One region of the Enterobacter sp. C3_dUdeg genome, then DNA from elsewhere that is predicted to be linked to it. Evidence: predicted binding sites of a transcription regulator. Region 1 holds the regulator's gene; the other holds the start of a gene.

Region 1 (11,751 bases):
CAAACCGGGCGTGCCGAACGTCTACGGGCTGGTGGGCGGCGATGCGAATGCGGTAGGGCCGAAGAAACGTCCGCTGTCGTCCATGTCGCCCACCATTGTCGTGAAAGACGGGAAAACCTGGCTGGTGACCGGCAGCCCTGGCGGCAGCCGTATTATCACCACCGTGCTGCAGATGGTGGTGAACAGCATCGACTTTGGGATGAACGTCGCCGAAGCGACCAACGCTCCGCGTTTCCATCACCAGTGGCTGCCGGACGAGCTGCGCGTGGAGAAGGGCTTTAGCCCTGACACCATCAAGCTGCTGGAACAGCGCGGGCAGAAGGTGGCGGTGAAGGAGGCGATGGGCAGCACCCAGAGCATTATGGTCGGGCCGGACGGGGCGCTGTTTGGCGCGTCGGATCCGCGGTCGGTGGATGATTTGTCGGCGGGGTATTAACGATTCCCCTCACCCTAACCCTCTCCCCGAAGGGGAGAGGGGATTGCACGGTGCGGTCTTTTCTCCCTCGCCCCTGTGGGGAGAGGGCCGGGGTGAGGGGAGTGTGTCACTTCATTCGCGCCATATAATACGCGTCCACATATTCACCGTTGCGCAGGGCATAGCGTTTGCCGGTGCCTTCAATTTCGAACCCGTGTTTTTTGTACACCGCAATCGCCGGTTCGTTATCGACAAATACCGTCAGCTCAATGCGGTCAACGCGCAGCCAGTTATCGCACATATCAATCATGGTGCGCATCAGAGCGCTGGCAACGCCCCGGTTTTGCCACTGCGCGCCGACACAAATCCCAAAATCAGCCACATGGCTGCGGCGCGGGCGTTGCGCGACGACGATGCACAGATGGCCAGCGACATGACCGTCTATGCAGGCGACGAGCTGCTTGATGCCGGGCTGGTCGGATAGCCGTTCTTGCCACATTTGCTCAGAGGGATGAGGAACCTGTAGTGTGTTGTGGTACACCTCCGGCTGGGCGTGGATCTGACGAATGGCGTCATAATCTTTCGGTTCCGCATGGCGTATCACTATCTCACTCATTCCTTGTTCCTCAGTCAGTTAAACGTCCCTTCCAACATCAATGACTTTAAAATTTGAGTCAACCGCTATTTTTTGCAAAAAGTATTGGACAAGTGCGAATGAGAATGATTATTATTGCTCTGCATTCAGGAAGACCGCTACGGGAACCTGAAAGCACGACATTGCTCACATTGCTTCCAGTATTACTTTAGCCAGCTTTTAGCTGGCTTTTTTTTGTTATGGTTAGACTCAGTAACCTTCCAAAAGGACTGAGCCATGACACTACATTGCGCATTTATTGGATTTGGTAAAAGTACGACCCGCTACCACCTGCCGTATGTTCTCAACCGTAAAGACAGCTGGCACGTCGCGCACATCTTCCGCCGCCGCGCGAAGCCGGAAGAGCAATCCCCGCAGTATTCCCATATCCATTTCACCAGCGATCTTGATGAAGTGCTTAACGACCCGCAGGTCAAACTGGTTGTTGTCTGCACCCACGCCGATAGCCATTTTGACTATGCAAAACGCGCGCTGGAAGCGGGCAAAAACGTGCTGGTGGAAAAACCGTTCACCCCGACCATCGCCGAAGCAAAAGCGCTGTTCGCGCTGGCGAAAAGTAAAGGCCTGACCGTTACGCCGTATCAGAACCGTCGCTTTGACAGCTGCTTCCTGACGGCGAAAAAGGCGATTGAAAGCGGCAAGCTGGGCGACATTGTGGAAATCGAAAGCCACTTCGATTACTACCGTCCGGTGGCGGAAACCCAACCCGGCCTGCCGCAGGACGGCTCGTTCTATGGTCTGGGCGTGCATACGATGGACCAGATCATCTCCCTGTTTGGCCGACCGGACCACGTGGCGTATGACATCCGCAGCCTGCGTAATAAAGCCAACCCGGACGACACCTTTGAAGCGCAGCTGTTCTACGGCGACCTGAAGGCCATCGTCAAAACCAGCCATCTGGTGAAAATCGACTATCCGAAATTTATCGTTCACGGCACCAAAGGATCGTTCATTAAGTACGGCATCGACCAGCAGGAGACCAGCCTGAAGGCCAACATCATGCCGGGTGAACCGGGCTTTGTGGCGGATAATTCCGTGGGCGTGCTGGAGTATGTGAACGATGAGGGCGTAACGGTCAGGGAAGAGCTGAAACCGGAAATTGGCGACTATGGCCGCGTCTACGATGCGCTGTATGAAACTCTCACAACTAGCGCGCCGAATTACGTCAAGGAATCTGACGTTCTGACCAACCTGGAAATCCTCGAGCGGGCCTTTGAGCAGGCTTCTCCTGCCACGGTAACCCTCGCGAAATAAGCAAAAACGGCTCCTCTGCGCTTGTTCATAATTTTTGAACAGAGGAGTCAATTTTCACCCTCTATGATCCCAGGCGGTTTACGTCCACACTTACTCCATCGAAACGAACTGAGGGTGAAACAATGATCTACTTACGCAAAGCAAACGAACGTGGTCACGCGAATCATGGCTGGCTGGACTCATGGCATTCATTCTCGTTTGCCGACTACTACGACCCGAACTTCATGGGCTTCTCCGCACTGCGCGTGATTAACGACGACGTGATTGATGCAGGCCAGGGCTTCGGTACCCACCCGCACAAAGACATGGAAATCCTGACCTATGTGCTGGAAGGGGCGGTGGAACACCAGGACAGCATGGGCAACAAAGAGCAGGTTCCGGCGGGCGAGTTCCAGATTATGAGCGCGGGTACCGGGGTGCGTCACTCCGAGTACAACCCGAGCAAAACGGAAAAACTGCACCTGTATCAAATCTGGATCATTCCAGAAGAGACCGGCATCACGCCGCGCTACGAGCAGCGCCGCTTCGACGCGAAACAGGGCAAACAGCTGGTGCTGTCCCCGGATGCACGTGAAGGTTCTCTGAAGGTTCATCAGGATATGGAGCTGTACCGCTGGGCGCTGGCGAAAGACGAACAGTCTGTGCACCAGATTGCCGCCAACCGCCGCGTCTGGATCCAGGTGGTGAAAGGTGAAGTGTCCATCAACGGCACCAAAGCGACAACCGCCGATGGCCTGGCCGTCTGGGATGAGCAGGCGCTTTCCGTGCATGCCGACAGCGAAAGTGAAATTCTGCTGTTTGACCTGCCGCCGATGTAATAAATCATAAATAAATGCCCATCCTTCCCTTTGGCAGGGGAAGGATGGGCTTTGTCCGTGATAAACTGAGCAAATCTCTCACTTCAAGATTTCTCAGGACGATGAAAAAGAAACGCCCCGTACTTCAGGATGTCGCCGATCGCGTCGGTGTGACCAAAATGACGGTCAGCCGTTTTTTACGTAACCCGGAACAGGTTTCCGTGGCGTTACGTGGCAAGATTGCCGCGGCCCTTGATGAACTGGGTTATATCCCCAACCGCGCGCCCGATATTCTCTCCAATGCGACCAGCCGTGCGGTGGGCGTCCTGCTTCCTTCCCTGACCAACCAGGTTTTCGCCGAAGTTTTGCGCGGCATTGAAAGCGTCACCGATGCTTTTGGCTATCAGACCATGCTCGCCCACTACGGGTACAAGCCGGAACTGGAAGAGGAACGTCTTGAATCGATGCTTTCCTGGAACATCGACGGCCTGATTTTAACGGAACGTACCCACACTGCCCGCACGCTCAAAATGATTGAAGTGGCCGGTATCCCGGTGGTGGAGCTGATGGACAGCCAGTCGCCGTGCCTCGACATCGCCGTGGGGTTCGATAACTTTGAAGCGGCGCGCCAGATGACGGCGGCGATCATCGCTCGCGGTCATCGTCATATCGCCTATCTGGGTGCGCGTCTTGATGAACGTACTATCATCAAACAGAAGGGATACGAGCAGGCGATGCTCGACGCGAACTTAACCCCCTACAGCGTGATGGTGGAGCAGTCCTCTTCCTATACGTCGGGTATTGAGCTGATGCGTCAGGCACGACGTGAGTATCCGCAACTGGACGGTATTTTCTGTACCAACGATGACCTTGCGGTCGGCGCGGCGTTTGAGTGTCAGCGTCTGGGGCTCAAGATCCCGGATGATATGGCGATTGCCGGTTTCCACGGCCACGACATTGGCCAGGTGATGGAGCCGCGTCTGGCGAGCGTCCTGACCCCGCGTGAACGTATGGGCCGCATTGGCGCAGAACGCCTGCTGGCGCGCATTCGTGGCGAGACGGTTACCCCAAAAATGTTAGATTTAGGTTTCACCTTGTCACCGGGTGGATCTATTTGAACTGACAAATTTGAAGTAGCTCACACTTATTCACTTCGCGCACGTTTGGATATTGCTTCTCTTTTGCCCCGGCAGGACAATGTTACCGATAACTGTTACCCGTAACAATTGACTGAGGGACACCCTTTGAGCACGACTAATCACGATCACCACGTCTACGTCCTGATGGGCGTTTCCGGTAGCGGGAAATCAGCCGTAGCCAGCGAAGTGGCGCATCAACTCCAGGCTGCGTTCCTTGATGGCGACTTCCTCCATCCGCGCAGCAACATCATGAAAATGGCGTCCGGCGAGCCGCTGAACGACGACGACCGCAAACCGTGGTTGCAGGCGCTGAATGACGCCGCGTTCGCTATGCAGCGTACCAACAAAGTCTCCCTGATCGTCTGCTCTGCGCTGAAAAAAACCTACCGCGACCTGCTGCGCGACGGTAACCCGAACCTCTCTTTCATCTACCTGAAGGGGGACTTCGAGGTGATTGAAAGCCGCCTGAAGGCGCGTAAAGGTCACTTCTTCAAAACCCAGATGCTGGTGACGCAGTTCGAAGCGCTGCAGGAGCCGGGTGAAGATGAGAAAGACGTCTTAGTGGTTGATATCGATCAGTCACTGGAAGGTGTTGTTGCCAGCACCATCGAGGTCATTAATAAAAGGCAGTAAGTTTTGAGTACATTAACGCTAGTTTTGACAGCAGTGGGTTCCGTGTTGCTGCTGCTGTTTTTAGTGATGAAGGCGCGTATGCACGCTTTTGTCGCTTTGATGGTGGTTTCTATAGGTGCAGGTCTCTTTTCCGGTATGCCGCTCGACAAGATCGCCGCGACGATGGAAAAAGGGATGGGCGGCACGCTGGGCTTCCTGGCGATTGTGGTCGCCCTTGGCGCGATGTTTGGCAAGATTTTGCACGAGACGGGCGCGGTCGACCAGATTGCCGTCAAGATGCTGAAATCCTTCGGCCACAGCCGCGCGCACTACGCGATTGGTCTGGCTGGCCTGATTTGCGCGCTGCCGCTGTTCTTCGAAGTCGCCGTTGTGCTGCTGATAAGCGTCGCGTTCTCCATGGCGCGTCATACCGGCACTAACCTCGTGAAGCTGGTTATTCCGCTGTTTGCGGGCGTGGCTGCGGCTGCAGCGTTTCTGCTGCCGGGGCCTGCGCCGATGCTGCTGGCGTCCCAGATGCACGCCGACTTTGGCTGGATGATCCTGATTGGCCTGTGCGCGGCAATCCCGGGAATGATTATTGCCGGTCCGCTGTGGGGCAACTTTATCAGCCGTTACGTTGAGCTACACATTCCGGATGACATCACCGAGCCGCACCTGGGCGAGGGCAAAATGCCGTCCTTCGGCTTTAGCCTGTCGTTGATCCTGCTCCCGCTGGTTCTCGTGGGTCTGAAAACCATCGCCGCGCGCTTTGTGCCGGTGGGTTCCAGCGCCTACGAATGGTTCGAGTTCATCGGCCACCCGTTCACGGCGATCCTGGTGGCGTGTCTGGTGGCGATTTACGGCCTGGCGATGCGTCAGGGAATGCCAAAAGACCGGGTGATGGAGATCTGCGGTGCCGCGTTGCAGCCGGCGGGCATTATCCTGCTGGTGATCGGCGCTGGCGGCGTGTTCAAGCAGGTGCTGGTGGATTCCGGCGTGGGCCCGGCTCTGGGCGAAGCGCTGACCGGGATGGGCCTGCCGATTGCGGTCACCTGCTTCGTGCTGGCCGCGGCGGTGCGCATCATCCAGGGTTCCGCAACCGTGGCGTGCTTAACCGCCGTGGGTCTGGTGATGCCGGTGATTGAACAGCTGAACTATTCCGGTGCGCAGATGGCGGCGCTGTCTATCTGTATCGCGGGCGGTTCGATTGTGGTCTCTCACGTTAACGACGCGGGCTTCTGGCTGTTCGGTAAATTTACCGGCGCCACCGAAGCGCAAACCCTGAAAACCTGGACGCTGATGGAAACCATCCTTGGCACGACGGGCGCCATTGTCGGGATGATTGCTTTCACACTGCTGAGCTGAATGCGGTGATTTAACAAGGCTCAAAAATAAGGCCCGGTAGCGTTAACGCTTACCGGGCCTTTATATTATGCAGAACGCCAGGCCGGGTCAGGTGAAACCACCAACCCGGCTTTTTCACATCACTCGCCCTGCGTCGCGCTCTCGATCGTCAAACGCACATCCGACGTAATGAGTTCGGCCAGCATCTGGTACACCTTCAGCGTCTCTTCCGGCTCGGCATCTCCCGTATCGCTGATGTAGCCTTCATCACGCAGCGTCAGGACCAGAGAGCTGAAGACCGCTTTGTCGAAGAACTCCGGGGCGTTAATGCCGTGCAGAACGGACAGGCGCTGTGCCAGCGTCCGGCTCTCTTTCTCCAGCGTGCCGCGGTTGATAGACGGGTTCGCACTCAGCAGCCAGAACGTAATGGCGTAGCGCTGCAGCGTTTCGCGCGCACCGGCCGCAAGCAGTTGCAGAGTTCGGGAACGCGACGGATTGATGTGCAGCTCGTCGTTTGAGACGGTGATCAGCCCCTGACGACGCAGCTCTTCCGTCAGTTTGTCCAGTTCGCCCGCCAGCTCGTCTTTGCTCCAGCGCAGGAACAGCTCCGCTTTCAGCATCGGATAGAGCGTCTCAACGTGACGCAATAGCTCCTGACGCGAAATACGGCGATGCTGGGTGATGATAGCCGCCATGAGCGACGGCAGCATCAGCATATGGGTGATGTTGTTGCGGTAGTAGGTCATCAGCACTGCCTGCTCGCGCGGCAGAATAATGATGTCGCCGATCGTGTCCTTTTCGACTTCAAACTTGTTCATCTGCAGCGCGTGATCGATAAGCTCACTGGCGGTAGCAGAAGGCACGGTTGAATCAACGGAATACGGCACGTTGCGCATCATGTCCAGATAGCAATCCAGCTGCTCCGTGAGCTGTTCGCGGGTCAGCGAGCGCTGACGCGAAGCCAGAAGCGCCGTACAGCACAGGTTCATGGCGTTAGCCGCACCGGCGTTGTTAATACGCACCATCAGCTCGGACGCGATGCCGTTGACCGTTGGCGTCAGCCAGGCCGGACGAATCGCTTCGATAGGATCGATGGACTCGCGCCACTCGGGAACGTGATGGTTCAGATACGTCATCAGCGGCATGGGTTCGCCGAAGTTCACGTAGCCCTGACCGAGGTTGCGTAGCTTGCTCAAACCGCGCAGCATCTGCGGCAGGCTCTCTTTCTCTTTGGTCGCACCGCGCAGCTCTTTGGCGTACGTGCCCACTTCCATCACGTGCTCATAGCCAATGTAGATTGGCACCAGCGTGATTGGACGGGTTCCTCCGCGCAGCATCGCCTGAATGGTCATCGACAGCGTGCCGGTCTTCGGATCGAGCAGACGTCCGGTACGGGAACGACCGCCTTCCACGAAGTACTCCACGGAATAGCCGCGGCTGAACAGCTCGCCCAGATACTCGCGGAACACGGTGGAGTAGAGCTTGTTGCCCTTGAAGGTGCGACGGATAAAGAACGCGCCCAGGCGGCGGAAAATCGGACCTGCTGGCCAGAAATTCAGGTTGATACCGGCAGCAATGTGCGGCGGTACCAGCCCCTGGTGATAGAGCACGTAGGAAAGAAGCAGGTAGTCCATGTGGCTGCGGTGGCAGGGAACATAGACAATCTCATGGCCATCGTGCGCCAGCTGACGCACACGTTCAGCATTATGAACGTTGATGCCCTGATACAGGCGGTTCCAGGTAAAGCCGAGAATACGATCGGACAGGCGAATCATCTCGTAAGAGAAGTTCGCTGCAATCTCTTCCATCAGCGCAATGGCGTTCTGCTGGGCTTTCTCATGCGATATTTTCTTGCTGCGCGCTTCGTCTTCAACGGCGCGGGCAATCGCTTTGGAGGCCAGCAGCTTGTTGAACAGATCCTGACGCGCCGGGAGACGCGGTCCTACGGCAGCGAGGCGCTGGCGGGCGAAGTGCATACGCGCCACGCGCGCCAGTTTTTGCGCGATGATCTTGTCGGTACCGTGCTCGTCCGCCATACGACGCAGCGAAACGGAAGGGGAGAAACGCACAAAGCTGTCGCGTCCCAGCCAGGAGACCGCGAAGAACTTCTGGATGCCGTTAAGCATGCGCAGCGGCGGATTCTCTTCACCTTTTTCACGGCCCGGACGACGACCAAACATCACCGATACCGGCACCATCTGCACATCCAGATCGGGGTTGCTGCGGTGCAGGTCAAGATAGTCGTGGAACAGCTTGATGGACTCTTCTTTTGGCGTGTAGTAGGTAAACACGCGCGGTCCACCGTGAATGAACACGTAGCGCGGCAGCAGCGTACCGTCAACTTCAAGCGGTTCAAGCGGGTCCGGTAAGTCATGCGCCAGACACTGGGCGCGAAGCGTCAGTAAGTCTGCCTTCGAGTTATAAGGCAAAACGTACATAATAGGACGCGAGGTATCGAGCCCCAATTCCAGCGCGGGTTCTGCTGGGATAGACTTGCTTTTTACCAGGATGCTTAATGGTAAATTAAGTAATTTGTAGTAAATTCGTGGCCAGCCGGACATAAACGATGTAAAGCCTCTGGTTAATAATGCAATTGCGGCGCAAGGATAACAGAAAGCGCGCAAAATTTCTGTTGTTACCCGTCATACTTCAGGCTGTAGCGAAACGCGCTACAGTTCCTGTTACTGACGCTTTTTTTCATAAAAGGTTCTTTTAATGGCCAATAATACCACTGGGTTAACGCGTATCATCAAAGCCGCCGGCTATTCATGGAAAGGTTTCCGTGCCGCGTGGATCAACGAAGCCGCCTTTCGCCAGGAGGGCGTCGCCGCTATCATCGCGGTGATCATCGCCTGTTTCCTTGATGTTGATGCTATTACCCGCGTACTTCTAATCGGTTCCGTGCTTCTGGTGATGATAGTGGAAATTCTTAATAGCGCTATTGAAGCCGTTGTTGATCGCATTGGTTCAGATTTCCACGAGCTTTCTGGCCGCGCAAAAGACATGGGCTCTGCTGCCGTGTTGCTGGCGATTATCACTGCCGTTATCACCTGGGTCACGCTGCTTTGGTCACATTTCCGATGAGCCTCGAGGAATAATTAAGTCCCTGGTTTTTTGTGCAGTTTTTGGTTCCAAAATCGCCTTTGACTGTATATACTCACAGCATAACTGTATATACACCCAGGGGGCGGAATGAAAGCGTTAACGACCAGGCAGCAAGAGGTGTTTGATCTCATCCGGGATCATATCGGCCAGACGGGTATGCCACCCACGCGTGCGGAAATCGCGCAGCGTCTGGGCTTCCGTTCTCCGAATGCTGCCGAAGAACACCTGAAAGCGCTGGCGCGTAAAGGCGTGATTGAGATTGTTTCAGGCGCGTCACGCGGTATCCGCCTGCTGGTGGAAGAAGAGACGGGCATTCCGCTGATAGGCCGTGTTGCCGCCGGTGAGCCTTTACTGGCACAGCAACATATTGAAGGCCACTACCAGGTCGATCCTGGCATGTTCAAACCGAGCGCAGATTTCCTGCTGCGCGTTAGCGGTATGTCGATGAAAGACATCGGTATTCTTGATGGCGATCTGCTTGCGGTGCACAAAACGCAGGATGTGCGTAACGGCCAGGTAGTTGTCGCGCGCATTGATGATGAAGTTACCGTCAAGCGTCTGAAAAAACAGGGTAACACCGTTCAGCTGCTGCCTGAAAACAACGAGTTCTCCCCGATTGTGGTCGATCTCCGCGAACACAACTTCTCTATCGAAGGACTGGCGGTTGGGGTCATTCGCAACGGTGAATGGCTGTAATCTCTTCCTGACAGGCTATGGCGCCGCTGTAGCCTGCTTCATTCTCCACTCCCGGTATTTTTCATGTCACTGCTGACGGAATCAGATAAGGCATTGTGGCGTCTCGCTCTGCCGATGATTTTTTCCAATATCACCGTGCCCTTGCTGGGGCTGGTCGATACTGCCGTTATTGGTCATCTTGATTCGCCTGTTTATCTTGGCGGCGTGGCGATTGGCGCAACGGCAACCAGCTTCCTGTTTATGCTGCTGCTCTTTTTGCGCATGAGCACCACCGGACTCACGGCACAGGCTTATGGTGCAAAAGATCCGCTGCGTCTGGCGCGCGCGCTGGTCCAGCCGCTGATCCTTGCGCTTGGCGCGGGAGTGTTAATCGTTTTATTACGTACGCCCCTGATCGACCTTGCGCTCCATGTTGTTGGCGGCAGCGAGGCGGTACTGGCGCAGGCGCGACGTTTCCTTGAAATTCGCTGGCTCAGCGCGCCCGCCTCGCTGGCAAACCTGGTTCTGCTGGGGTGGCTACTGGGCGTTCAGTACGCCCGTGCGCCAGTGATTTTGCTGGTGGTAGGCAACCTTCTCAACATTGTGCTGGATGTCTGGCTGGTAATGGGCCTGAATATGAACGTGCAGGGCGCGGCGCTGGCGACGGCGATTGCCGAATACGGAACCTTGATTATCGGTCTGTGGATGGTCTGGCGCGTGCTGGCGATGCGCGGGATCTCCCTGGCGCTGCTCAAAACCGCATGGCGCGGCAATATCCGTAGGCTGCTGGCGCTCAATCGTGACATCATGCTGCGCTCGCTGCTGCTTCAGCTCTGCTTCGGCGCGCTGACGGTTTTCGGGGTCCGACTGGGGCCAGAAATCGTCGCGGTCAACGCGGTATTGATGACGCTGCTGACCTTTACCGCCTACGCGCTGGACGGATTTGCCTATGCGGTAGAAGCGCATTCCGGGCAGGCGTACGGGGCGCGCGAAAGCGAGCAGCTTAGGGACGTCTGGCGGGCAGCCTGCCGCCAGTCTGGGCTGGTGGCGCTGGCGTTTGGCCTGGTTTACGCCTGCTTTGGTGAGCAAATTGTCGCGTTGCTTACGTCTCTTCCTGCGCTGCGCGAGCTGGCGAGTCACTATCTCATCTGGCAAGTCATCTTACCGGTGGTCGGCGTCTGGTGTTATCTGCTGGACGGCATGTTCATTGGTGCGACGCGCGGAGCGGAAATGCGTAACAGCATGGCGGTCGCGGCGGCCGGGTTTGGTCTGACGCTGCTGACGCTTCCCTGGCTGGGTAATCACGGTTTGTGGCTGGCCCTGGCCGTTTTCCTCTCGCTGCGAGGGATATCGCTGGCTTTTATCTGGCACCGCCACTGGCAAAACGATACCTGGTTCCCTTCACGTCACGATATATCGTGACGGTTAAAGATTCCGAATATGAAATCAACTGCCGAATCCTTAACTACAATAATTATCACGTCCAGCAGAAAAGAACGTAACGGACGTTACGACCCGACGCTTAACTAAGAGGACACGATGATGAATAAAGACGAAATCGGCGGCAACTGGAAGCAGTTCAAAGGTAAAGCGAAAGAACAGTGGGGTAAGCTGACCGATGACGATATGACCGTCATTGAAGGTAAACGCGATCAGCTTGTCGGTAAAATCCAGGAGCGTTACGGCTACGCGAAAGACCAGGCGGAAAGAGAAGTGGGCGACTGGGAAAAACGCAACGACTACCGCTGGTAACCG
Region 2 (11,751 bases), on a different contig from region 1:
CTGGTGATGGAATATCTCCCCGCCCGCCCGCTGGATGCCCATAATGCGTTCATCCTTGGCCAACAGTTGGCGCGCCTGCATCAATGGAGCGACCAGCCGCAGTTTGGTCTCGACTTTGACAACGATCTCTCCACCACGCCACAGCCCAATGCCTGGCAGCGTCGTTGGTCGACATTTTTTGCCGAGCAGCGCATTGGCTGGCAGCTTGAGCTGGCCGCCGAGAAAGGGCTGGAGTTTGGCAATATCGACGCCATCGTCGAGCACGTTCAACAGCGTCTGGCATCCCACCAGCCTCAGGCGTCTCTGCTGCACGGCGATTTGTGGTCCAATAACTGCGCGCTGGGTCCCAACGGCCCGTACATCTTTGACCCGGCCTGCTACTGGGGTGACAGAGAGTGCGATCTTGCCATGCTGCCGCTTCATCCTGAGCAGCCGCCGCAAATATACGACGGATACCAGTCTGTTTCCCCCCTCCCGCCCGGTTTCCTCGACCGCCAGCCGGTGTATCAGCTTTATACGCTGATGAACCGTGCCATTCTTTTTGGCGGAGAACACCTTGTTAACGCGCAGCGGGCACTCGAGCGTATGCTTGCCGCCTGAGAAGATAAGGGTGGCCTTGCCGCCACCCTTATTGCTTACAGAAAACCGAGCAGTGAGAAGAAGAAGTATCCCGCCACAATGATAATCACGGGCAAGATGTAGAGCGGGAAAATTTGCAGGAAAATGGTGTGACGCGGCACAACAATGCGGGATTCAATCTGCTCCCGACTCATTCCTTTCGGGCCTTTGGCCTGCTCCAGAATCAACTGATCCTCAACGCCTTCGCGTAAAAAGCGCGTCTGGCGACTCATTCTCGCGCCAGAGGCCTGTAATGCCAGCGCGACAAAGATCAGGGCATATATCACCCAAAAGCCGATATTCAGCTGTTGATGAAAATCCGGGGTAGGTGAGTTAAACCAGAAGACATTCAAAAATGGCGTATTAAAACGCATCATCTCAATCATGACATGAGCGAAATCAAGCATTACCGCATTGATACCCGGCTGTTTTTCGCTGTGGTCGTACATAAATTTGAGTACAGAAATCAGCGTAGAAATGACGGCAGGAATAAAAATCACCCAGCCAGCAATACGTTTTAAGACCGCAATGCGTCCAGCTTGTTGATACGTCATCAGTTCCTCTTCATAAAGACGCGTTATTTGTGCCTAAGTCTACCTGCTGGTCATCAATTTCGCCCGCTCTTTAAAAGCAATATGCTAAATTGCAGAGTGTGCTTAGCACGTATCGTCTGTCGAACACCCTGGATAAGGAGACGTTGTGATGTCGACACCGCGCCAAATTCTTGCCGCAATTTTTGACATGGATGGATTACTGATCGATTCCGAACCGCTGTGGGATCGCGCCGAACTGGACGTTATGGCCAGCCTCGGCGTGGATATCAGCCGCCGTAATGAACTTCCCGATACGCTGGGCCTGCGCATCGATATGGTGGTTGACCTGTGGTTTGCCCAACAGCCTTGGGTAGGTCCCAATCGCGATGAGGTGACCGCACGCATTATCAGCCGCGCCATTTCTCTGGTGGAAGAGAACAGGCCGCTGCTACCCGGCGTACGTGAGGCCGTCGCGCTGTGTAAAGCCCAGGGGCTGAAGGTCGGACTGGCCTCGGCTTCACCGCTGCATATGCTGGAAAAAGTGCTCACGATGTTTGAACTGCGCGACAGTTTCGACGCGCTGGCGTCCGCTGAAAAATTGCCTTACAGCAAGCCGCACCCGCAGGTCTATCTGGACTGCGCCGCAAAGCTGGGCCTGGATCCCCTCAATTGCGTTGCGCTGGAAGATTCCGTTAACGGTATGGTGGCGTCGAAGGCTGCACGGATGCGCTCCATTGTGGTGCCCGCTGAAGAAGGCCGTCACGACCCCCGGTTTGCCCTCGCCGACGTTAAGCTTAACTCGCTGGCAGAACTCACGGTGCATCATCTGCAGGGCGGTTAACGCCCTTCTCCGGTTTGTGACAAACAGTTACACCGTCACCTCTTCCGCCTACTGTATAAAAACCCTATACTGTATGAATTGACAGTTTTGTGGGTTTTATCATGACGGCGGAAGGCCACCTGCTTTTTTCTATTGCGTGCGCAGTATTTGCCAAAAACGCTGAACTCACCCCCGTGCTGGCACAGGGGGACTGGTGGCATATTGTCCCTTCCGCCGTATTGACCTGTCTGCTGCCCGACATTGACCACCCCAAGTCCTTCCTCGGACAACGCCTGAAGTGGGTGTCGAAACCCATCGCCCGCGCGTTCGGCCACCGGGGGTTTACGCACAGCCTGCTGGCCGTGTTTGGCCTGCTGACGCTTTTCTATTTGAAGGTGCCCGAAAGCTGGATAGTCCCCGCCGATGCCATCCAGGGGATGGTGCTGGGCTATTTAAGCCATATTCTCGCCGATATGCTGACGCCTGCGGGCGTGCCGCTGCTTTGGCCCTGCCGCTGGCGTTTCCGTTTTCCCATCCTCGCACCGCAGAAAGGAAACCAGCTTGAGCGCGTATTGTGCATGGCGCTATTTGCTTACGCCGTCTGGATGCCGCAAACATTGCCCGAAAACAGTGCAGTTCGCTGGTCATCCCAGATGATTAATTCGCTGCAATTTCAGTTCAATCGCTTTATTCATCACCAGATTGAACAGTAAACCAACAAAATTATCCTATTTGTCATAACCCATTCCATTTGGATATAAGCGCTACATCACACTTCTGCTAACCTTCCGCCAACAGGATCGGTAAAAACCGACCCAATAATAAATCAGGAGAACGGGGATGAATTTTCCACTCATCGCGAACGTCGTTGTGTTCGTTGTATTGCTATTGCTTCTCGCGCAGGCGCGCCACAAACAGTGGAGCCTGGCGAAAAAAGTGCTGGTTGGTCTGGCCATGGGTGTCGTATTTGGTCTGGCATTACAGGCAATTTATGGCTCCGATAATCCAGTTCTGAAAGATTCTATTCAGTGGTTCAACATCGTCGGTAACGGCTATGTCCAGCTGCTGCAGATGATCGTTATGCCGCTGGTGTTCGCCTCTATTCTGAGCGCCGTTGCCCGCCTGCATAACGCCACTCAGCTGGGAAAAATCAGCTTCCTGACCATTGGTACGCTGCTGTTCACCACGCTGATTGCCGCGCTGGTGGGTGTGCTGGTCACCAACCTGTTTGGCCTGACCGCAGAAGGTCTGGTTCAGGGTACCGCTGAAACGGCGCGTCTTACCGCGATTCAAACCAACTACGTGGGTAAAGTGGCTGATCTGACCGTGCCGCAGATGGTGCTCTCCTTCATTCCGAAGAACCCGTTTGCTGACCTGACCGGTGCGAGCCCAACCTCGATCATCAGCGTGGTTATTTTCGCCGCGTTCCTGGGCGTAGCGGCGCTGAAGCTGCTGAAAGACGACGCGCCTAAAGGCGAACGCGTGCTGACCGCGATTGATACCCTGCAAAGCTGGGTGATGAAGCTGGTGCGTCTGGTGATGCAGCTGACGCCTTACGGCGTGCTGGCGCTGATGACCAAAGTGGTTGCCGGCTCTAACCTGCAGGACATCATTAAGCTGGGCAGCTTCGTTGTCGCCTCTTATCTGGGCCTGGGCATTATGTTCGTGGTGCACGGCATCCTGCTGGGCGTAAACGGCGTCAGCCCGCTGAAATACTTCCGTAAAGTCTGGCCGGTACTGACCTTTGCCTTCACCAGCCGTTCCAGCGCCGCGTCTATTCCGCTGAACGTTGAAGCGCAAACCCGCCGTCTGGGCGTGCCTGAATCCATCGCCAGCTTCTCTGCCTCCTTTGGTGCCACCATTGGTCAGAACGGCTGTGCGGGTCTGTATCCGGCGATGCTGGCCGTGATGGTCGCCCCTACCGTTGGGATTAACCCGCTGGATCCGGTCTGGATCGCCACGCTGGTCGGGATTGTTACCGTAAGCTCCGCAGGCGTTGCGGGCGTTGGCGGTGGCGCAACCTTCGCCGCGCTGATTGTGCTGCCCGCGCTGGGCCTGCCCGTGACGCTGGTCGCGCTGCTGATCTCCGTTGAGCCGCTGATCGACATGGGCCGTACCGCGCTGAACGTAAGCGGCTCCATGACCGCCGGTACGCTGACCAGCCAGTGGCTGAAGCAGACCGACAAAGCGATTCTGGAAAGTGAAGACGACGCCGAGCTGGCGCACCGTTAAACTCGGTAGAAATAAAAAAACCGCCTGATGGCGGTTTTTTTATGGCTGTTATTCTTCAACCTCTTCATCCTGGCGGATCTGCATCGCCCACCGCTGCGCTGACTCCGGCACCGTAAACGTGGGCGAGCGGCGGAAATGTTCGCCGATCAGCACGAAGGCCACGTATTTCCCCCGAAGCTGCCAGACATCGCGAAAACCCTCCACTTTCAGGGCATGGTCAGGCGGCGCGGGCTCAACGCGGGGCACATAGCTAATAACCTGGCGGTTTTGTTGACGAAGAGGTTTCATAAGCGACTGGTTCACTAAAGCAAATTCTTGAAGCAGGAAAATTCTATGATAGCCGATCCTGCTGCCTTCCGTCGCGCCCCGAGTGGGTGAGAAGGCTCCTTTCGTCAATGACGGCATGTGAAAACTCTTAGTTCGCGAGCCATCTCGCGACATTGTTCTATCCTTAATAGGGTTTTTAGCAATGGATAAAGGAGAAGCGTGCAATGTCGAACAAAGATAAAACACATCAATCACCGATTCATGGCACTGAGGAATCTCAACCGGGTATGGACTCTCTCGCCCCTGCTGACGGCTCTCATCGCCCCTCCCCTGGCCCCTCTGCACCGGGCGAACAGCCTACCGCACCGGGAAGCATGAAATCGCCGGAGACGGGAAACGAGAAGCTGAAATCGCTTGAGCCGCACCGCAAAGGCGGCGAAGGTTTTGCGCTGACCACCAATCAGGGCGTGCGCATTGCTGACGATCAGAACTCCCTTCGCGCAGGCGCGCGCGGGCCAACCCTGCTGGAAGATTTTATCCTGCGGGAAAAAATCACCCATTTCGACCACGAGCGGATACCGGAACGCATCGTCCACGCGCGCGGTTCCGCTGCGCACGGCTACTTCCAGCCCTATAAGAGCCTGAAAGCGATCACCAAAGCGGATTTCCTCTCCGATCCGGACAAAATCACTCCGGTATTTGTGCGCTTCTCCACCGTACAGGGCGGCGCGGGTTCGGCAGATACCGTCCGGGATATCCGCGGCTTTGCCACCAAGTTTTATACCGAAGAGGGTATTTTCGATCTGGTGGGCAATAACATCCCGGTGTTCTTCATTCAGGACGCGCATAAATTTCCTGACTTTGTCCATGCGGTAAAACCGGAGCCCCACTGGGCCATACCGCAGGGACAAAGCGCGCACGACACCTTCTGGGACTATGTCTCCCTGCAGCCTGAAACCTTACACAACGTGATGTGGGCGATGTCAGACCGCGGCATTCCGCGCAGCTATCGCACCATGGAAGGCTTTGGCATCCATACCTTCCGTCTGATCAACGCCGAGGGTAAAGCCACGTTCGTCCGTTTCCACTGGAAGCCGGTGGCGGGTAAAGCCTCCCTGGTGTGGGACGAGGCGCAGAAGCTGACCGGTCGCGATCCGGATTTCCATCGCCGCGAGCTGTGGGAGTCCATTGAAGCGGGCGACTTCCCGGAGTATGAACTGGGCCTGCAGCTCATTCCGGAAGAGGACGAATTTAAGTTCGATTTCGACCTGCTTGACCCGACGAAGCTGATCCCGGAAGAGCTGGTGCCGGTTCAGCTGGTGGGTAAAATGGTGCTCAACCGCAACCCGGATAACTTCTTTGCCGAAAACGAACAGGCCGCATTCCACCCGGGGCATATCGTGCCGGGGCTGGACTTCACCAACGATCCGCTCCTGCAGGGACGTTTGTTCTCGTATACCGATACGCAGATCAGCCGTCTGGGCGGGCCGAACTTCCACGAAATTCCGATTAACCGCCCAACCTGCCCATACCACAATTTCCAGCGCGACGGGATGCACCGTCAGGATATTGATACCAATCCGGCGAACTATGAGCCGAACTCCATCAACGATAACTGGCCGCGCGAAACGCCTCCGGCGCCGAAACGCGGTGGATTCGAATCGTACCAGGAGCGTATCGACGGCAACAAAATTCGCGAGCGCAGCCCGTCGTTCGGCGAATATTACGCCCACCCTCGCCTGTTCTGGAACAGCCAGACGCCGATTGAGCGACAGCACATTATCGGCGGCTTCAGCTTTGAGCTGAGCAAAGTGGTGCGTACCTACATCCGCGAGCGGGTGGTCGATCAGCTGGCGCGCATTGATATTCAGCTCGCCCAGAGCGTTGCGGATAACCTGGGCATTACGCTGACCGACGAGCAGCGCAACCTTGCCCCGCCTAAAGAGGTTAACGGCGTGAAGAAAGATCCGTCGCTGAGCCTGTATGCCGTGCCGGGTGGCTCGATTAAAGGCCGCGTGGTTGCCATCCTGCTGAACGACAAAACCCGCGCCAGCGACGTGCTGGGGATTATGCAGGCGCTGAAGACCCAGGGCGTGCATGCGAAGCTGCTTTATTCCCGCATGGGGGAAGTGACCGCCGATGACGGCTCCGTGCTGCCGGTGGCGGCGACCTTTGCCGGGGCGCCATCGCTGACCGTCGATGCGGTGATTGTGCCGTGCGGAGATATAGACAGCCTGCTGAGCAACGGTGACGCGGTGTATTATCTGCTGGAAGCCTACAAGCACCTGAAACCGATCGCGCTGTCCGGCGACGCGCGACGGTTTAAGGCACAGCTGAAGGTGGCCGATCAGGGTGAGGACGGCATTGTCGAGGGAGACAACGTTGACGATGCCTTTATGACGAAGCTGTTTGATTTGCTTGCCGCGCACCGCGTCTGGTCGCGCAGCAGTAAGATTGACCAGATCCCGGCGTAAAAAATACCCTCACCCCACCCCTCTCCCACGGGAGAGGGAGAAAACAATAAAAACGGTAACCCAGGTTACCGTTTTGCTTTTACCTCGCCACCGGGCTGTATCTCAAAGATCCCTGAACGTCCCCAACCGATACCCGCGCTCGGCAATCGCATACTTCAGCGACGCCGATGTGAGCACGTTCAGCTCCGCCAGGCGCGGCCAGCAGTAGGCGCTCTTACGTACGATGTTATCGACAAAAGCAGGATGCGCCATGATCTCCAGCGACCGTTCCCCCCGCGCGCTGGAATCATCCAGCACCTTAAGGAACAGCGCTTCGTCGATCTCATCGCCGTAAAATGCGCTGCTGAATCCCTCAGTGGTGGTCACGGCGCAGTCGGGCACGCCGCGAGCCTCCCGATCCACGCGCATCGCCACGCCTTTACGCTGCGCAAACTCCGCGACAATCGGGAAAATCGCCGGGATCATATGCACGTGGTGATGGCTGTCGATGTGCGTCGGTGCCTTACCAAAGGCGTCAACAAAGCGGTTGAACTGACACTCCAGCTCGCGGGCAATCTCTTCGAGAGGCAGAACGCCCTGTTCCGCCAGTTCCCAAATCCATTTGCCCAGCTGGCCATCGCGCGTCAGGCCCGGCATGGGCGAAAGCGGCATCCCGAGCGTCAGCACAAAATGCATGCCAACGCCCAGCTCCGGCACCTCGCGGCTCAGCTGCGCCGCGTGTTCAACCGCCTCACCATTCACCAGTGCCGTGGTCGAGGTCACAACACCCCGGCGACAGGCTTCAATAATGCCGTAGTTCTGGCCTTTCGAGAGGCCAAAATCATCAGCATTAACGATCAGCAGGTTTTCCATTGTGCGTCCTCTCAGTGGTGTTTGAACTTCAGCTTCTCGATCGTGGCGGCAAAGTTCGGCAACCATTTTTCATGCGCCAGGATCATCTCGCCGGCCAGCTGCTCCGCATCGCGGTCGGAATGCACCAGCGGGCTGAGGTTCAGCGCCAGCAGCACGTCATTGAGCTCGCCGCTCAGCGCCGCGTTGCTTGCCGCCACTTCAAAGCCTTTGATGGTGTGGATCAGGCCCATGACCTTATCATCGAAGTGGGTGATGCGTGGATGCGGTTTAGCACCTTCGCGTCCCAGGATGCAGGTCATCTCGACCGCCCAGTCCGCCGGGATATTGTCGATATGGCCGTGGTGCGGCACGTTGACATAGTGTTCCGCCTGCTTGTCGTTGTAGATGGCGTTAATCACTTCGCACGCCGCATCGGAGTAGTAGGCCCCGCCGCGCTGCTCCAGCTCTTTCGGTTTGACGTTCAGGTTCGGATCTTTATACAAATCGAACAGCTGCTTCTCGACTTTCTGAACGATCTGCGCGCGCGCGCCGCCCTTATAGTACTCGCCCATTTCGATAGCCAGCATCTCTTTCTGCTTAAAGTAGTAAAGCAGGTACGAGCACGGCAGCAGGTTCAGCGAGCGGATCAGCCCTTCGCTGAACGGCAGGTCAAAGATGTTTTTCACCGATGCCGCCGTCAGGCGACCGGAAGCCACGCCGTCGAGCAGCTCGGCAAAGCGCGATTTTCCGTTCACGATCACGTCTTTAATGAATACCATGTGGTTCAGGCCGAACAGGTCGATGGAGAGATCGTCGCTGTCGTTCAGCGCCAGCACGTCGCGGATAAACATCTTCATACCAATCGGAATATTACAGACGCCGATAAAGCGTTTGAAACCGGTATGACGATAGACCGCCTCGGTCACCATCCCGGCCGGGTTGGTGAAGTTAATCACCCACGCGTTCGGGCAGATCTCCTGTACGTCTTTGACGATGTCGAAAATCACCGGGATGGTACGCAGGCCTTTGAACAGGCCGCCCGCGCCGTTGGTCTCCTGCCCGAGATAGCCGTGGCTCAGCGGGATACGTTCGTCCAGCTCGCGCGCCTTCAGCTGGCCGACGCGCAGCTGGGTGGTGACGAAATCCGCATCTTTCAGCGCCAGACGGCGGTCCAGGGTTTTATGCACGGTCAGAGGCACGCCGGCTTTCTCCACCATGCGCTGGCACAGGTCGAAAATAATATTCAGCTTTTCCTGACCTTCCTCCACGTCCACCAGCCATAATTCGCTGACCGGTAATTCATGGTAACGTTTCAGAAAACCTTCAAGTAATTCCGGGGTATAGCTGCTGCCGCCACCAATGGTTACGACTTTTAATTTCTTCTGCATAATATCTCCCTTAGCGTATCAGGTTAATCGCCTGCAAGGTATAGCGTACTCTTCCCGCTATTTGGGCAAGCCATTAAAGCAATATTTGTGGCGGGTAATCCGCCGAAAGTTAATTAATTACCGTTAAATTCTTCCGGTAACTGTTCGGTGTGAATGAAGTCAATTTTTTAAAGGTCTTAATAAACAGGCTGGGACTGCTGTATCCTGACTCGTACGCAATATCGGTGACAGAGTAGTTGGTAATTTCCAGCTGTTTCTTGGCAAAATTAATGCGGATTTCATTAATAATTTGCACGGGTGTTTTACGATAATAGCGCTGCGTCGCGCGGGTCAGATATTCCTGGGATTTTCCCGACAGTGACACCATATTTTCCAGCGCATTTTCGCTGAACTGGCCTTTATCATGCATCAGCTCAACGGTGCTGCGCAGCCACTGTGGAATATCATCCGTCACCTGCTGCTCCTCACGATGATGGCGCAGCCGGTTCATCACGTAGAAGGTCACCGTTTCAATAAACTCATCAAATTCATTGTCGCGGAAGTTAAGCGAGGCGATAACCGTTTCAATCCAGGTCATAAACTCGTTTTTGACCCGATAGACCTGGGAGGCCACAAAGCAGAACGGCACCAGCGGCAGATAGTGCTTCTCAAAGAAGCGTCTGCTGACGCCCACATTCAGAATACGGGTGGCACCAAATTCGTAAAAGCTCTGGTGATAAGAACCCATCGGCAGGAAGACAAAATCCCCTCGCTCAAGCAGGACGCGCTTACCGTTGATCTCCTGGTAGTAGCGGCCGGTCAGAACAATCGTGAACTCGTAGTAGTCATGCTGGTGCAGACCGCTGGCGCTCTCCGTCTTGTTGTAGATAACCACGTGAAAATTTTTGCCGTTAAACAGCTGCTGTTCAAGTGCGGTTTTAATTTCCATCGTGCTGACCTCCTGCTGCGAAATCCGACTCAGTGCATTTTCTCGTGAAGCTCGATAAGCTCCGCCACCAGCTCACGCGCCAGCATCGAGGTCATCAGGTGATCCTGCGCGTGGACCAGCACCAGGCTGACCTTCATCTTCCCTTCGCCCTGATCGCCTTCAATCAGCTTTGTCTGCACCAGGTGCGCTTCGTTCAGCGCCGTGCGGGACTGGTCCATCATGGTTTTCGCGGCGGCGAAATCTCCCTGCTTGGCCTGCTTCAGTGCGGCATAGGCCAGGCTGCGGGCCTGTCCGGAGTTGATGATAAGCCCCATCACCACTTCTTCGAGATCGTTCTCGACGGCTTCGTCTGCGACAATACTATCCAAATCTAACATGTTTAAGCTCCTTGTGGCTGGCGCGGGCTTCCCCGCGCCGGTCAATCTTAGAATTTCAGTGAGAGGGCAATATCCTCTTCGCTCTCTTCTTCATCAATAATGGTGGCGGCTTTGTTGGCAATCGCCACGAACGGCATGTACAGCAGGGTGGCAATCCCGAGGTTGAATATCGCCAGCAGGAAGGCCGCGACGCTACCGTTGGTGTTAAAGAAGGCGCCCAGGCCCGCCGGCATGGTCCACGGCGCAATGTTGGTGACCGGTGGAATGATGCCCATGTAATACGCCGTCAGGGTGATCGCGGCCAGCAGCGGCTGAATCAGGATGAACGGAATGAACATTACCGGGTTCATGATGATTGGCAGACCGAACAGAATCGGTTCGTTAATCTGGAAGATGCCTGATGGCAGCGCCAGCTTCGCGACCTGACGGTAGTCAGCACGACGAGAGACAATAAAGACCGCGATGATCAGACCCAAGGTCGCCCCGGTACCGCCCAGGAAGATATAGGAGTCAAGCATCGGCTTCGCCCACACATGGAAGGTTTTACCCGCTGCCAGCGCCGCGTCAACGGAGCCGTACTGCTGGTAAAGCGCAACGTTTTCCAGTGCCCAGGGGGTCATAATCCCGCTGTCCAGCGCGGCCAGTGCCAGTGAACCATGCACGCCAAAGAACCACAGCAGAGAGGTGAAAATCACATACGCCCAACCGACCACGCCACCCATCGACGCCAGCGGCGTAGAGATAGAGTCCATGATGATCTGGTGGAAGTTAGTGCCCCAGTGGGAGAGCGCCCAGGCGATAATCCCCATGATGGAGAGAATAATGAAGCCTGGAATCAACGCGGAAAATGAACGAGAAACGGAAGCCGGTACGCTATCCGGCAGGCGGATAACCCAGTTGCGGCGGATAATAAAGGTGAACATTTCTGCCACCACCAGGCCGATAACAATACCGGAGATGATGTTGGCCCCGCCCAGCCAGTTGGCGCCAACGGCATAGGCTTCACCCACGCTATAAGGCGTTACGGTCATAAAGGCGGCGACGGATAATAACCCGGCAGCCAGCGGATCCACTTTACGCTCTTCTGCCAGTGCCATCCCAATAAAGAAAGGCGCCATCAGCGACATAATCCCTAACGTACCGTTATAGACGTTGCCGCCAATGGCTTTAAAACCATTAAGGGTTTCAATAGTGGAAGCGTCTAACCGAATTCCTAATGAATAAAAGAAGGAACCTTCACCAAAGCTCAGAAAAACGTTGTTAATTAAAACGAACATGGCCCC

The links. The regulator LexA, encoded in region 1, represses DNA repair genes until DNA is damaged. The targets are predictions, from matches to a motif close to TNCTGTATGTACATACAGNA.
Region 2: the regulator LexA is predicted to act here: its motif matches at 2,060-2,079, upstream of AC27FC_RS06535 (metal-dependent hydrolase).

Annotation. Positions count from the first base shown of each region.
Region 1 covers NZ_BAAKFX010000010.1:69,711-81,461, reverse strand. The annotation lists gene ggt (gamma-glutamyltransferase) at 1-436, shown strand, start outside; gene yhhY (N-acetyltransferase) at 543-1,031, opposite strand; gene AC27FC_RS18705 (oxidoreductase) at 1,287-2,324, shown strand; gene AC27FC_RS18700 (pirin family protein) at 2,447-3,142, shown strand; gene gntR (gluconate operon transcriptional repressor GntR) at 3,244-4,239, shown strand; gene gntK (gluconokinase) at 4,366-4,893, shown strand; gene gntU (gluconate transporter) at 4,897-6,237, shown strand; gene plsB (glycerol-3-phosphate 1-O-acyltransferase PlsB) at 6,357-8,777, opposite strand; gene AC27FC_RS18675 (diacylglycerol kinase) at 8,932-9,300, shown strand; gene lexA (transcriptional repressor LexA) at 9,409-10,017, shown strand; gene dinF (MATE family efflux transporter DinF) at 10,081-11,418, shown strand; gene AC27FC_RS18660 (CsbD family protein) at 11,539-11,748, shown strand.
Region 2 covers NZ_BAAKFX010000001.1:1,379,394-1,391,144, forward strand. The annotation lists gene AC27FC_RS06520 (fructosamine kinase family protein) at 1-600, shown strand, start outside; gene AC27FC_RS06525 (YniB family protein) at 636-1,172, opposite strand; gene hxpB (hexitol phosphatase HxpB) at 1,321-1,992, shown strand; gene AC27FC_RS06535 (metal-dependent hydrolase) at 2,094-2,684, shown strand; gene tcyP (cystine/sulfocysteine:cation symporter) at 2,812-4,203, shown strand; gene cedA (cell division activator CedA) at 4,252-4,644, opposite strand; gene katE (catalase HPII) at 4,695-6,944, shown strand; gene chbG (chitin disaccharide deacetylase) at 7,047-7,796, opposite strand; gene AC27FC_RS06560 (6-phospho-beta-glucosidase) at 7,808-9,163, opposite strand; gene chbR (transcriptional regulator ChbR) at 9,273-10,115, opposite strand; gene chbA (PTS N,N'-diacetylchitobiose transporter subunit IIA) at 10,121-10,468, opposite strand; gene chbC (PTS N,N'-diacetylchitobiose transporter subunit IIC) at 10,516-11,751, opposite strand, start outside.